One region of the Neorhizobium phenanthreniclasticum genome, then DNA from elsewhere that is predicted to be linked to it. Evidence: predicted binding sites of a transcription regulator. Region 1 holds the regulator's gene; the other holds the start of a gene.

Region 1 (5,467 bases):
GCTGGCGGCAAGTCGCGCGATCGGGGAAACCATGATCGTGGTCCTTGGCGCGGGCGCTGCGGCGAAGCTTGACCTCAATCCTTTCGAGGCGATGACAACGGTCACCGTCAAGATCGTCAGTCAGCTGACGGGCGATACGGAGTTCGGAAGCCCCGAAACGCTGGTTGCATTCGCGCTTGGCCTGACCCTCTTCGTCATAACGCTTGGGCTGAACGTGCTGGCCCTTTACATCGTGCGCAAATACCGGGAGCAGTACGAATGACCGACGTGACCGTATTCGGCAACCCAGCCGTTCCGGCAAAGGGAAAGTCCCTTCTTGCCCTCGATGAACGAACCCGTCGTCGCAACAATGCGGAGGCCCGGTTTCGCCTGATGGGCAAGATCGCCGTGGCGATCGGTATCGTCGCACTGATCGGCCTCCTGCTGTCCATCCTGTCGAACGGCCTGTCGTCGTTCCAGCAGACCTACATCACCCTCAACGTCAATCTCGACGCTGCCGTTCTCGACAAGGCCGGCGATCGCAAGCCGGAGAACATCGCGAAGGTCTCGACCTTCGGATATGCGCCCATCATCGAGAAGGCGCTCCGCGACGCGATGGCGCAGAAGGGCATCACCATCGACGGCATGAACGCAAAGGCCGCCGCCGAGCTGATCTCCAAGGAGGCTCCCGCCGATCTCCGCAGGTTTGTGATGGCCGATCCATCGGTGATTGGCCAGACTCATTCCTTTGATCTTCTGGCCGCGGGCCGTATCGACGGATATTACAAGGGGCGCGTGACGATGGAGAGCGCGAAGCTCGACCGCAATACGTCCCCCGAACAACTGATGCTGGCGGACAAGCTCAAGGAGGCGGGCATTCTGACGACCCGTTTCAACTGGAGCTTCTTCACGGCGCCGGACGCCTCCGATACCCGGCCTGAAGCGGCGGGCCTGGGGATTGCGGTCATTGGCTCCGCCTATATGATGCTGATCGTGTTCGTCCTGTCGCTGCCGATCGGCGTGGCTGCATCAATCTATCTTGAGGAATTTGCGCCGCAGAACCGCTTCACCGATCTGATCGAGGTGAACATCTCGAACCTTGCCGCGGTTCCCTCGATCGTCTTCGGTATTCTGGGCCTTGCCGTACTGATCAATTTCTTCGGTCTGCCGCAATCGGCGCCGGTTGTGGGGGGGCTTGTTCTGACCCTGATGACGTTGCCGACGATCATCATCGCCACTCGCGCCGCCCTCAAGGCCGTTCCACCGTCTATCCGCGACGCAGCGCTAGGTGTTGGCGCATCGAAGATGCAGTCCATCTTCCATCATGTTCTGCCCTTGGCGATGCCCGGTATCCTGACGGGGACGATCATCGGGCTGGCCCGAGCTCTCGGGGAGACTGCGCCTCTGCTGCTGATCGGCATGGTCGCCTTCGTGCGCGAATATCCCGCCGGTCCGCCGGATGGCTTCTTCGATCCGGCGTCGGCGCTTCCGGTCCAGGTCTATAACTGGACGCAGCGCGGCGACCCGGCATTCGTCGAACGTGCGTCCGGTGCCATCATCGTGCTTCTGGTATTCCTGATCCTAATGAACCTGGTCGCAATCATTCTTCGCCGCCGCTTCGAGCGCCGTTGGTAAAGGGGTGTGTAATGATGAATAATATCTCAACGACGATGACGACGACGCCGACGAAAGCTCCACTCATGAATGAACCGAAGATTTCCGCCCGTAACGTGCAGGTTTATTACGGCGAAAAGCACGCCATCAAGGATGTCAATATCGATATCCGCCCTCGGTCCGTGACAGCCTTCATCGGTCCGTCGGGCTGCGGCAAATCGACGTTCCTGCGTTGCATCAACCGGATGAATGACACGATCGCCAACTGCCGTGTCGAGGGCAACATATCGATCGACTCGGAGAACATTTACGATCCCAAGGTGGACCCGGTTCAGCTGCGCGCCAAGGTCGGCATGGTGTTCCAGAAGCCGAACCCTTTCCCGAAGTCGATCTACGAGAACGTCGCCTATGGCCCGCGCATTCATGGTCTGGCGCGAAAGAAGTCGGAGCTGGACGATATCGTGTCTTCGGCCCTGCAGAAGGCAGGACTGTGGGGCGAGGTGAAGGATCGTCTCGACAGCCCAGGTACGGGCCTTTCCGGCGGTCAGCAGCAGCGCCTGTGCATTGCGCGCGCCGTTGCCGTCAGCCCGGAAGTGATCCTGATGGACGAACCCTGTTCGGCGCTCGATCCGATCGCCACCGCCAAGGTCGAGGAGCTGATCCACGAACTGCGCGAAAACTTCACGATCGTCATCGTGACGCACTCGATGCAGCAGGCGGCCCGCGTATCGCAACGCACTGCCATGTTCCATCTCGGAAACCTGGTTGAGGAGAACGATACCGACAAGATGTTCACCAATCCGGATGACCAGCGTACGCAGGACTACATCATGGGCCGCTTCGGCTGATCGCCGGTTGCGGGCCCTTTCTGACAATCTGAGGATAAGACCATGTCTTCGACACATATCCTGTCTGCCTATGACGACGAACTGAAATATCTGAGCCGCCGGATTTCGGAGATGGGCGGGCTTGCGGAGCAGATGTGCGCGGATGCAGTGCGGGCACTGGTCAATTCCGATGCCGCCCTTGCCCAGAAGGTGATCTCCGACGACGTGATCCTCGACCATGCCGAGCGCGATATCGGCGACAAGGCGATCGTGACGATCGCCCGCCGCCAGCCGGTTGCGGGCGACCTGCGCGACATCGTCGGATCGCTGCGCATCGCCTCCGATCTGGAGCGGGTCGGCGACCTCGGCAAGAACACTGCCAAGCGGGTGATCGCGGTGCAGGGCACCGGTGTGCCGCGCAAGCTCGCGCGCGGCATCGAGCACCTGTCGGACCTGGCGCTGACGCAGCTGAAGGAAGTGCTGGACGTCTATTCTAGCCGTTCGGCCGAGAAGGCGGAGGCGATCCGCATCCGCGACGAGGAAATCGACGCGATGTACACGTCCCTGTTCCGCGAGCTTTTGACCTACATGATGGAAGATCCGCGCAACATCACCACCTGCACGCATCTTCTGTTCTGTGCCAAGAACATCGAGCGTATCGGCGACCACGCCACCAACATCGCCGAGACGATCTACTACATGACGACCGGCGCCCAGCCGGAAGGCGAGCGTCCGAAGGACGATACGTCGAACACGCTCGGCGCGATCACGGAATAATGGCGCCGAATGACGATGGAATGGTGACGGAGCTAAGACGGAATGCAGCCGAAGATCGCGGTCGTGGAGGATGAGGAGGCGCTGAGCGTGCTTCTTCGCTACAACCTTGAAGCGGAAGGTTATGAGGTGGAGACGATTCTGCGCGGGGATGAAGCCGAGATCAGGCTTCAGGAACGCACGCCGGATCTTCTGATCCTCGACTGGATGTTGCCCGGTGTTTCCGGCATCGAACTCTGCCGGCGGCTGAGGATGCGGCCGGAGACGGAGCGACTGCCGATCATCATGCTGACGGCGCGCGGCGAGGAGAGCGAACGGGTCCGCGGGCTTGCGACCGGCGCCGATGACTATGTCGTAAAGCCGTTCTCGACGCCGGAACTGATGGCGCGAGTGAAGGCGATGCTGCGGCGCGCGCGTCCGGAAGTGCTGTCGAGCGTCCTGCGCTGCGGCGACATCGAGCTGGACCGGGAGACGCACAGGGTGCATCGCAAGAGCCGCGAAGTGCGGCTCGGCCCGACGGAGTTCCGGCTTCTGGAATTCCTGATGGCCGCGCCCGGCCGGGTCTTCTCGCGCTCGCAGCTTCTCGACGGGGTGTGGGGCCACGACATCTATGTGGACGAGCGCACCGTCGACGTGCATGTCGGACGCCTCAGGAAGGCGCTCAACTTCTCCAACATGCAGGATGTCATCCGCACCGTCCGCGGCGCCGGATACTCGATGGAAGGACACTAGGGAGAGCACCGCGATGGGAGCGCGAGTTGTCGTGGTGATCGATGGCGATGAAACGCTGCGCGAAGTGCTGCGGTTCTCCCTTGTCGATGAAGGTTTCGACGTGACGCTGCTTTCGGCGGGCTCCGAGCTGATGGAGCGGTTGGTTTCGAGCCTTCCCGATGTACTGGTGCTGAGTTCGTCCCTTCCGGGGCTGAATGGCATCGAGATCTGCCGAAGACTTCGTACCGAACCAGCAACGATGCGGGTGCCCGTGGTCCTGCTTGTTCCGGCGGAAAGCGAGAGCGACAGGCTGACGGGTCTCGCTGCCGGCGCGGATGACTGCCTCGTAGAGCCATTCCCCTCCGTCGAGCTTGCCATAAGGGTGAAGAACCTTCTTCGCCGCATGCATCCGAATCTTCTGAGCCATATGATCAGGGTCGGAGACCTGACCCTCGACCGCGAAGCACACAGGGTCCACAGGCAGAAGAAGGAAGTCAGGCTCGGCCCCACCGAGTTCCGGCTTCTCGAGTTCCTGATGCGGTATCCGGGACGGGTCTATTCGCGGACGGAGCTGAAAAGGTCGCTCTGGGGTGATGGTGCAACCGTGGACGAGCGCGCCGTCGACGTGCACATCGGTCGCCTCCGGAAGGGCATCAGCCTGGGCAAGGCTGACCAGGTGATCCGGACCGTCCGCGGAGCGGGCTACGCCCTCGGCGACGTCTGAATTTTCTCGCGATCGTTGGAAGGCCTATGCTGCTTTTCTTTAGGGCTTCGCCGAGGGGCCTGCATCTCCTGTTTGTCGTGTCTTGTCAGGCCTGCGAACCACCGAAAGGTCCAGCTGCTGGTCTTGTTGCTCTGTAGCGGGCGAAGGCGATCGCTCCGAACAGGCCGACGGCCGCCGCGCCTCCCAGAATGCTGATCGATACTGCCTGGCCGACCCCCCAAGTTCCCAGCATGACAGCGAACGCAAAGGGGGCAAGTGCTGAGGAAAACTGGCGTGCGGCGGTCACCCAGCCGAGCCGTGCGCCATAACCGTGCCTTCCGAAAAGCTCCAGTGGAAGCGTTCCCCCGACGATGCTTGCGAGCCCCGATCCCAGACCGAACAGGATCGCGAATGCGATGAGACCGGGGAGCCACGGACTTGTCGCCATCAGGACGATAAGGGCGACGGCGAGCAATCCCGCGGAGATCACGGCGAGCACCGTCTGTGACAAGCGCCCTCCGAAGATCATGTTCAGGAGGCGGCTGGCGACCTGCGAGGGACCGAAGAGGGTGGAGACCATGAGGCCTGCCGTGCCAAGCCCAAGTGCTGTCAGCAGCGGAACCATGTGGACCAGCACGGAGGCCAGCACGAATCCTTCCAGGGCAAAGCCCGCAAGCATCAGAATAAAGACGCCACTGAACGCGGGGCCGGCTTCAGGCTGAACGGCCATCGCTCCGGATTGATTTACTGATGCCCGTGGTTCGGGCACGTCGCGGGGCAGTCTCCCGACCCACCAATGGATCGGAAGGCACACGGCGATATTCAGGATCGCGAAGACGAGGTAGATCTCACGCCAGCC
Region 2 (5,467 bases), on a different contig from region 1:
GCGCCCCTCATTCCCCTGCCGACGGTACTTGGCTTTTCTTCCGTCAGCCGATCCTAAACCGGTAAATAGTCTCGCTATCCGATTTCACCCGCTCCAAGTCCCCTCCCCCGGCAGCATCGATCGCCCGCGGCCAGAAGGCTTGGGCCGGCGTGTTCAACGCCATGACGCTCAATTCCCAGCGGCCAGGATGGGCGCGCAGGACGGCGGTGGCGGCGTCGCGTCCAGCGCCATGCCGTCGCGCGTCCGGAACGATATAGAATTCAGCTATCGAAAAATCCGTGCTTCGGCCCGACGGGGACCAAGTATTGACGAAGGCGAAGCCGATGCATTCGCTGTCCCGTCGTATGAGATAGGGCCAGCGGCTTTCGATCTCCTGCCAATAGGCATCGAAATACGGGTAATCAGCGCCGGAGCCGCCATATCTTTCGAACTCTGCGAGATATTGGGAAAGAAGATCTCTCAGCAGAGGCTTTTGCGCCGCGGGTGCCAGCTCTATGCCAATATCCATCGCATCTCCTTACACAAAAAGGCCGGGCGAAACCCGGCCTTTCCTTATTCTGGCATCCATGGATGCTCAGTTGGTGGCCTTCAGCTCGACCGGAAAGAACAGCGTTTCGCCGGAGCTATCGTCGATGCCGTCGTTGTCGGTGACGGCAAAGGCCTTGCCAGACTTGTCGAAGGTAAAGCCTTCGAGCTTGTCGAGGACATAGCCGTTGGTCACCTTCAGGTCCGGGATGAAGTCGTGGACTTCTTCCTTTTTCACCAGCGGCAGTTCGCTGCCGATCTTGCCCGGCTTGAGGTCGGCGATTGCGACGCGATAGAGCTTCTTCAGCCTGGCATTGTCGCCGATCTGGTTGTCGCGCTCGATGATGTAGACGTAATCGCCATGCGCGGTGATTTCCGACAGACCGACCCAACCGGCATCTGCCTTCTCCAGTGGATAGCGGACGGCACCCCATTCCTTGCTCTTCGGCTTATAGGAGACGAGCTTCACGGTGCCCTTCGGGTCGTCCTTCCATTCGCGCTGGATTGCCATCCAGAGCGTCAGGTCGTCGCCGGAGCCAACGGTGGTGATGCCTTCGAAGCCGTAACGGCTCTCGTTGGAAAGCAGATCCGCCGGCAGGCCGATCTCGGTCTTGATCTCGCCCTTGGCGCTGACGTTGTAGAGGCCGTGCCCGACCAGCTTGGAGGCATCACCCTCCGACGCAAGCCAGAAGCCGCCCTTGCCATCGAGCGCGATACCTTCGATGTCGAGCTTCTGGGCCGGCTGCCCTCCGCGGGTCACGCGCAGGACATTGGTGATCTCAGCCGGCGTCCTGGTCGTGTCGATGGTGAAGATCGACGGCTGCATGCCATAGAAGGAATCACTGACGGCATGGAGGATGCCGTCCTTTTCAGCATCGCCGACGAGACCGGACAGAGCGCCCCAGCCGAGCACGTTGCCGTCGACATCCTTGGAAACGAGCGTTGGATAGCTCGGCTGGCCTTCGGCAAGCTCGTAAATCATCACATGCGAGCGTGCACCGCCGTCTTCGCCAAGATCGACTTCGTTGGCGGTGGCAAACAGGTTACGGCCAGGAATGGCGACAGCACCTTCCGGCGAAATGCCCGACGGCAGAAGCTGGGCAAGTTGCGGTTCGGCGCCGGTATCCTTGTAGACGGCCACGACGGAAGCGCGTTCGGAAAGAATGAAGATGTAGTTCTGGCCATTGAAGGAAGCGAACTCCATGCCTTCCAGTTCAACGCCCTTCGACTTCGCACGCTTGTCCGGGAAATGTCCAATGCGGGCGATTTCGCGTTCCAGCGACGCGCCGGACTCGTAGAGAACCTTGCCAGTACGATCGAAGATCGTGAAGCTGCGCGAACCACCCTTCCAGTCGCCTTCATTGGCGATAACGAGGCGGTTGTTGTCCAGCCACTTGATGGCATCCGGTTCGCGCAATACGCCCTCCGCCTTGCCGGTGAAGGAAAGCTGGCCGTCAGTCTTGTTGTCGATGCCTTCCAGATCGGTCTTGCCAGCGGAGAAATGGCCGACGACGGTCGCTGTCTTGCCATCGATGATGGCGATGTGGTTGTTCTCCTGCAGCGTGACGGCTATCTCGCCGGCATCGTTGATGGCAACGAATTCCGGTTCCGGATCTTCCGGCGCGATCTCCGCAAGGCCGGTCAGCGAGACATGCTTGATGGAGGCGCAGTCGGCGGCACCATCCTTCAGCGACACGATGACCAGATCACCGACCGGCATCTGCGGAATGGCGCCGTCGTTCACGTCCTCGTCGCGCTCGTTTTCGATGGCGATCGCAGCAAAGGTCTTGTCCTTCGAAATAGCGATCGAATCCGGCTGGCCGCCGAGGTCGCAGGTTGCTTCGATCTTCTTCGACGCGATATCCACGACATTCAGCTTGCCGGACGGCTTCACGTAGCTTTCCGACGTATTGACGGCGGCGAGAACCTTGGAGCCGACTGCGGCTACGGATGTAGGCTCGCCGTCTAGGGACAGCGCGCCGAGCGCCTTCGGAGCCTTGGGATCGGTGATGTCGATGAAACCGATCGCGCCAAGCGGGCTGTCGGAATAGATCAGCGTATTGCCGTCTTCGCTGGCGGTGATGATTTCCGCCGACGTGGTCGTCAGCTTGTCCTTGTCCGCAGGAAGATTGCTGGCAACGGGGAAGGATGCGATGCGGTTGAAGACCTGCTCTGCGCTGGCAGGCGCTGCGACCGAGGCGAGAAGCACCGCTGTCAGCGCGGCGTGAATACGGAATGTCATAGGAGCCCTCCTGTCCATAAAACCGTCGCTGGTTATTGGAGCATGCGCATGACAGAGGGATGACGGTTTTCACACGTTGGAGCTGCCCAACCTACGATGTTCTGAGAAAACGAAAAAGGCCCGGGAAACCCAGGCCTTTCCGTTATTGAGACTGCTACAGGGTTGCCCGGAGGCAGCGCGTTAGCTGTTGACAGCGTCCTTCAGGCCCTTGCCGGCCGAGAACTTCGGCACGTTGCGTGCCGGAATGTCGACTTCGGCGCCGGTCGACGGGTTGCGGCCCTTGGATGCCTCGCGACGGGAAACGGAGAAGCTGCCGAAGCCGGCGAGACGAATGTCACCACCCTTCTTCAGCTCAGCCTGTACGGTCTCAAAAACGGCATCAACAGCAGATGCGGCATCAGCCTTGGAGAGACCGGCTTTTTCGGCCACTGCGGATACCAATTCGTTCTTGTTCATGTTTCCACCCCTTTCAGCGGTTTTGGAACGACTCATGTATTTCGGCGCCGACAATAGTTCGGTGTCAGGCCTTGGCAACCCAAAAGCTCCGCAATCGCCTGAAAAACAAGGGGTATGCGGCAGTTTTCACAAAAAAAGCCGGCTTGAAACCGGCTTTTTCCGTGGATAGTGCCAATTTGGCATGACCAAAAGACGATCGATCAGTGGGCGACCGCAGTTCCGACGTCGTCGACCCCTTCGACGGTCGCAATCACCGGCGTTTCCACCGTGCCGTCCCATTCGATCGGCTCGGGCTGGCGGACAAGCGCCTGGCGGATCACTTCACCCATACGCGAGACAGGAATGATCTCCATGTTGTTCTTCACATTGTCCGGAATCTCCGCCAGGTCCTTGGCGTTTTCCTCCGGGATCAGAACCTTCTTGATGCCGCCGCGCAGCGCCGCAAGGAGCTTCTCCTTGAGACCGCCGATCGGCAGAACACGGCCGCGAAGCGTGATCTCGCCGGTCATGGCGACGTCCTTGTTGACCGGAATGCCGGTCATGACCGAGACGATCGCGGTGGCCATGGCGACACCCGCCGACGGGCCGTCCTTCGGGGTCGCCCCTTCCGGAACGTGGACGTGGATATCCGACTTGTCGAAGCGCGGAGGTTCGATGCCGAAATCCACAGCGCGCGAACGGACATAGGATGCCGCCGCCGAGATGGACTCCTTCATGACTTCCTTCAGGTTGCCGGTGACCGTCATGCGGCCCTTGCCCGGCATCATGACGCCTTCGATCGTCAGGAGTTCGCCGCCGACTTCCGTCCAGGCGAGACCGGTGACGACACCAACCTGATCCTCACGTTCGGCCTCGCCGTGGCGGAAGCGCGGAACGCCGAGATAGTCATTGATGTTGGCAGCCGTGACCTCGACCGACTTCGTCTTGCCCTTGATGATCTCGGTCACCGCCTTGCGTGCGAGCTTCATCAGTTCACGTTCGAAGTTACGGACGCCCGCTTCACGGGTGTACTGCTGGATGATCGCCATCAGGGCATCGTCGCTCACCGAGAATTCGTTCGGCTGCAGCGCATGCTCCTTGATTGCCTTCGGCAGAAGGTGACGCTTGGCGATCTCACGCTTCTCGTCCTCGGTGTAACCGGCGATGCGGATGATTTCCATACGGTCCATCAGCGGTGCCGGGATGTTCAGCGTGTTTGCCGTGGTGATGAACATCACGTCGGACAGGTCGTATTCGACTTCCAGGTAATGGTCCATGAAGGTCGAGTTCTGTGCCGGGTCCAGCACTTCGAGCAGCGCCGAAGACGGGTCGCCGCGGAAGTCCATGCCCATCTTGTCGATCTCGTCGAGCAGGAAGAGCGGGTTGGACTTCTTCGCCTTCTTCATCGACTGGATGACCTTGCCGGGCATCGAGCCGATATAGGTGCGGCGGTGACCGCGGATTTCGGCTTCGTCACGGACGCCGCCGAGCGCCATGCGGACATATTCGCGGCCGGTCGCCTTGGCGATCGACTGGGCAAGCGAGGTCTTGCCGACGCCCGGGGGGCCGACGAGGCACAGGATGGGGCCCTTGATCTTGGTTGCGCGCGCCTGGACGGCCAGATACTCGATGATGCGTTCCTTGACCTTGTCGAGGCCGAAGTGATCGGCTTCGAGGATCTTTTCGGCGTTGTTGAGGTCGGCCTTGATCTTCGACCGCTTGCCCCACGGAATGCCAAGCAGCCAGTCGAGATAGTTGCGCACGACGGTGGCTTCCGCCGACATCGGGCTCATCTGCCGAAGCTTCTTCAACTCCGCATCGGCCTTCTCGCGGGCTTCCTTCGAAAGCTTCGTCTTGGAGATGCGCTCCTCGAGTTCGGCCATCTCGTCGCGGCCTTCCTCGCCGTCGCCGAGTTCCTTCTGGATCGCCTTCATCTGCTCATTGAGGTAGTATTCGCGCTGGGTCTTCTCCATCTGGCGCTTGACGCGCGAGCGGATGCGCTTTTCCACCTGCAGGACGGAAATCTCGCCTTCCATGAAGCCGAGCGCCTTTTCGAGACGCAGCTTGACGCTGACGGTCTCCAGCATTTCCTGCTTCTCGGTGATCTTGATCGACAGGTGCGAGGCGACCGTGTCTGCCAGCTTCGAATAATCCTCGATCTGGCTTGCGGCGCCGACGACTTCCGGCGAGATCTTCTTGTTCAGCTTCACGTAGTTCTCGAACTCGGAAACCACCGAACGGGACAGCGCCTCGACCTCGACGGCG

What was found. The regulator PhoB, encoded in region 1, activates phosphate uptake and scavenging genes when phosphate is short. The targets are predictions, from matches to a motif close to TGTCATNNANCTGTCAT.
Region 2: a site for PhoB is predicted at 2,816-2,832, ahead of ABK249_RS11220 (esterase-like activity of phytase family protein). Genes of this name have one in related genera too.

The regions. Positions count from the first base shown of each region.
Region 1 is NZ_JBEAAL010000009.1:34,491-39,957, reverse strand. Features, by position in the region: gene pstC (phosphate ABC transporter permease subunit PstC) at 1-262, shown strand, start outside; gene pstA (phosphate ABC transporter permease PstA) at 259-1,614, shown strand; gene pstB (phosphate ABC transporter ATP-binding protein PstB) at 1,650-2,441, shown strand; gene phoU (phosphate signaling complex protein PhoU) at 2,484-3,197, shown strand; gene phoB (phosphate regulon transcriptional regulator PhoB) at 3,240-3,926, shown strand; gene ABK249_RS14405 (winged helix-turn-helix domain-containing protein) at 3,940-4,629, shown strand; gene arsK (arsenite efflux MFS transporter ArsK) at 4,715-5,467, opposite strand, start outside.
Region 2 is NZ_JBEAAL010000006.1:236,901-242,367, reverse strand. Features, by position in the region: gene ABK249_RS11225 (GNAT family N-acetyltransferase) at 44-508, opposite strand; gene ABK249_RS11220 (esterase-like activity of phytase family protein) at 575-2,767, opposite strand; gene hupB (DNA-binding protein HupB) at 2,948-3,223, opposite strand; gene lon (endopeptidase La) at 3,424-5,467, opposite strand, start outside.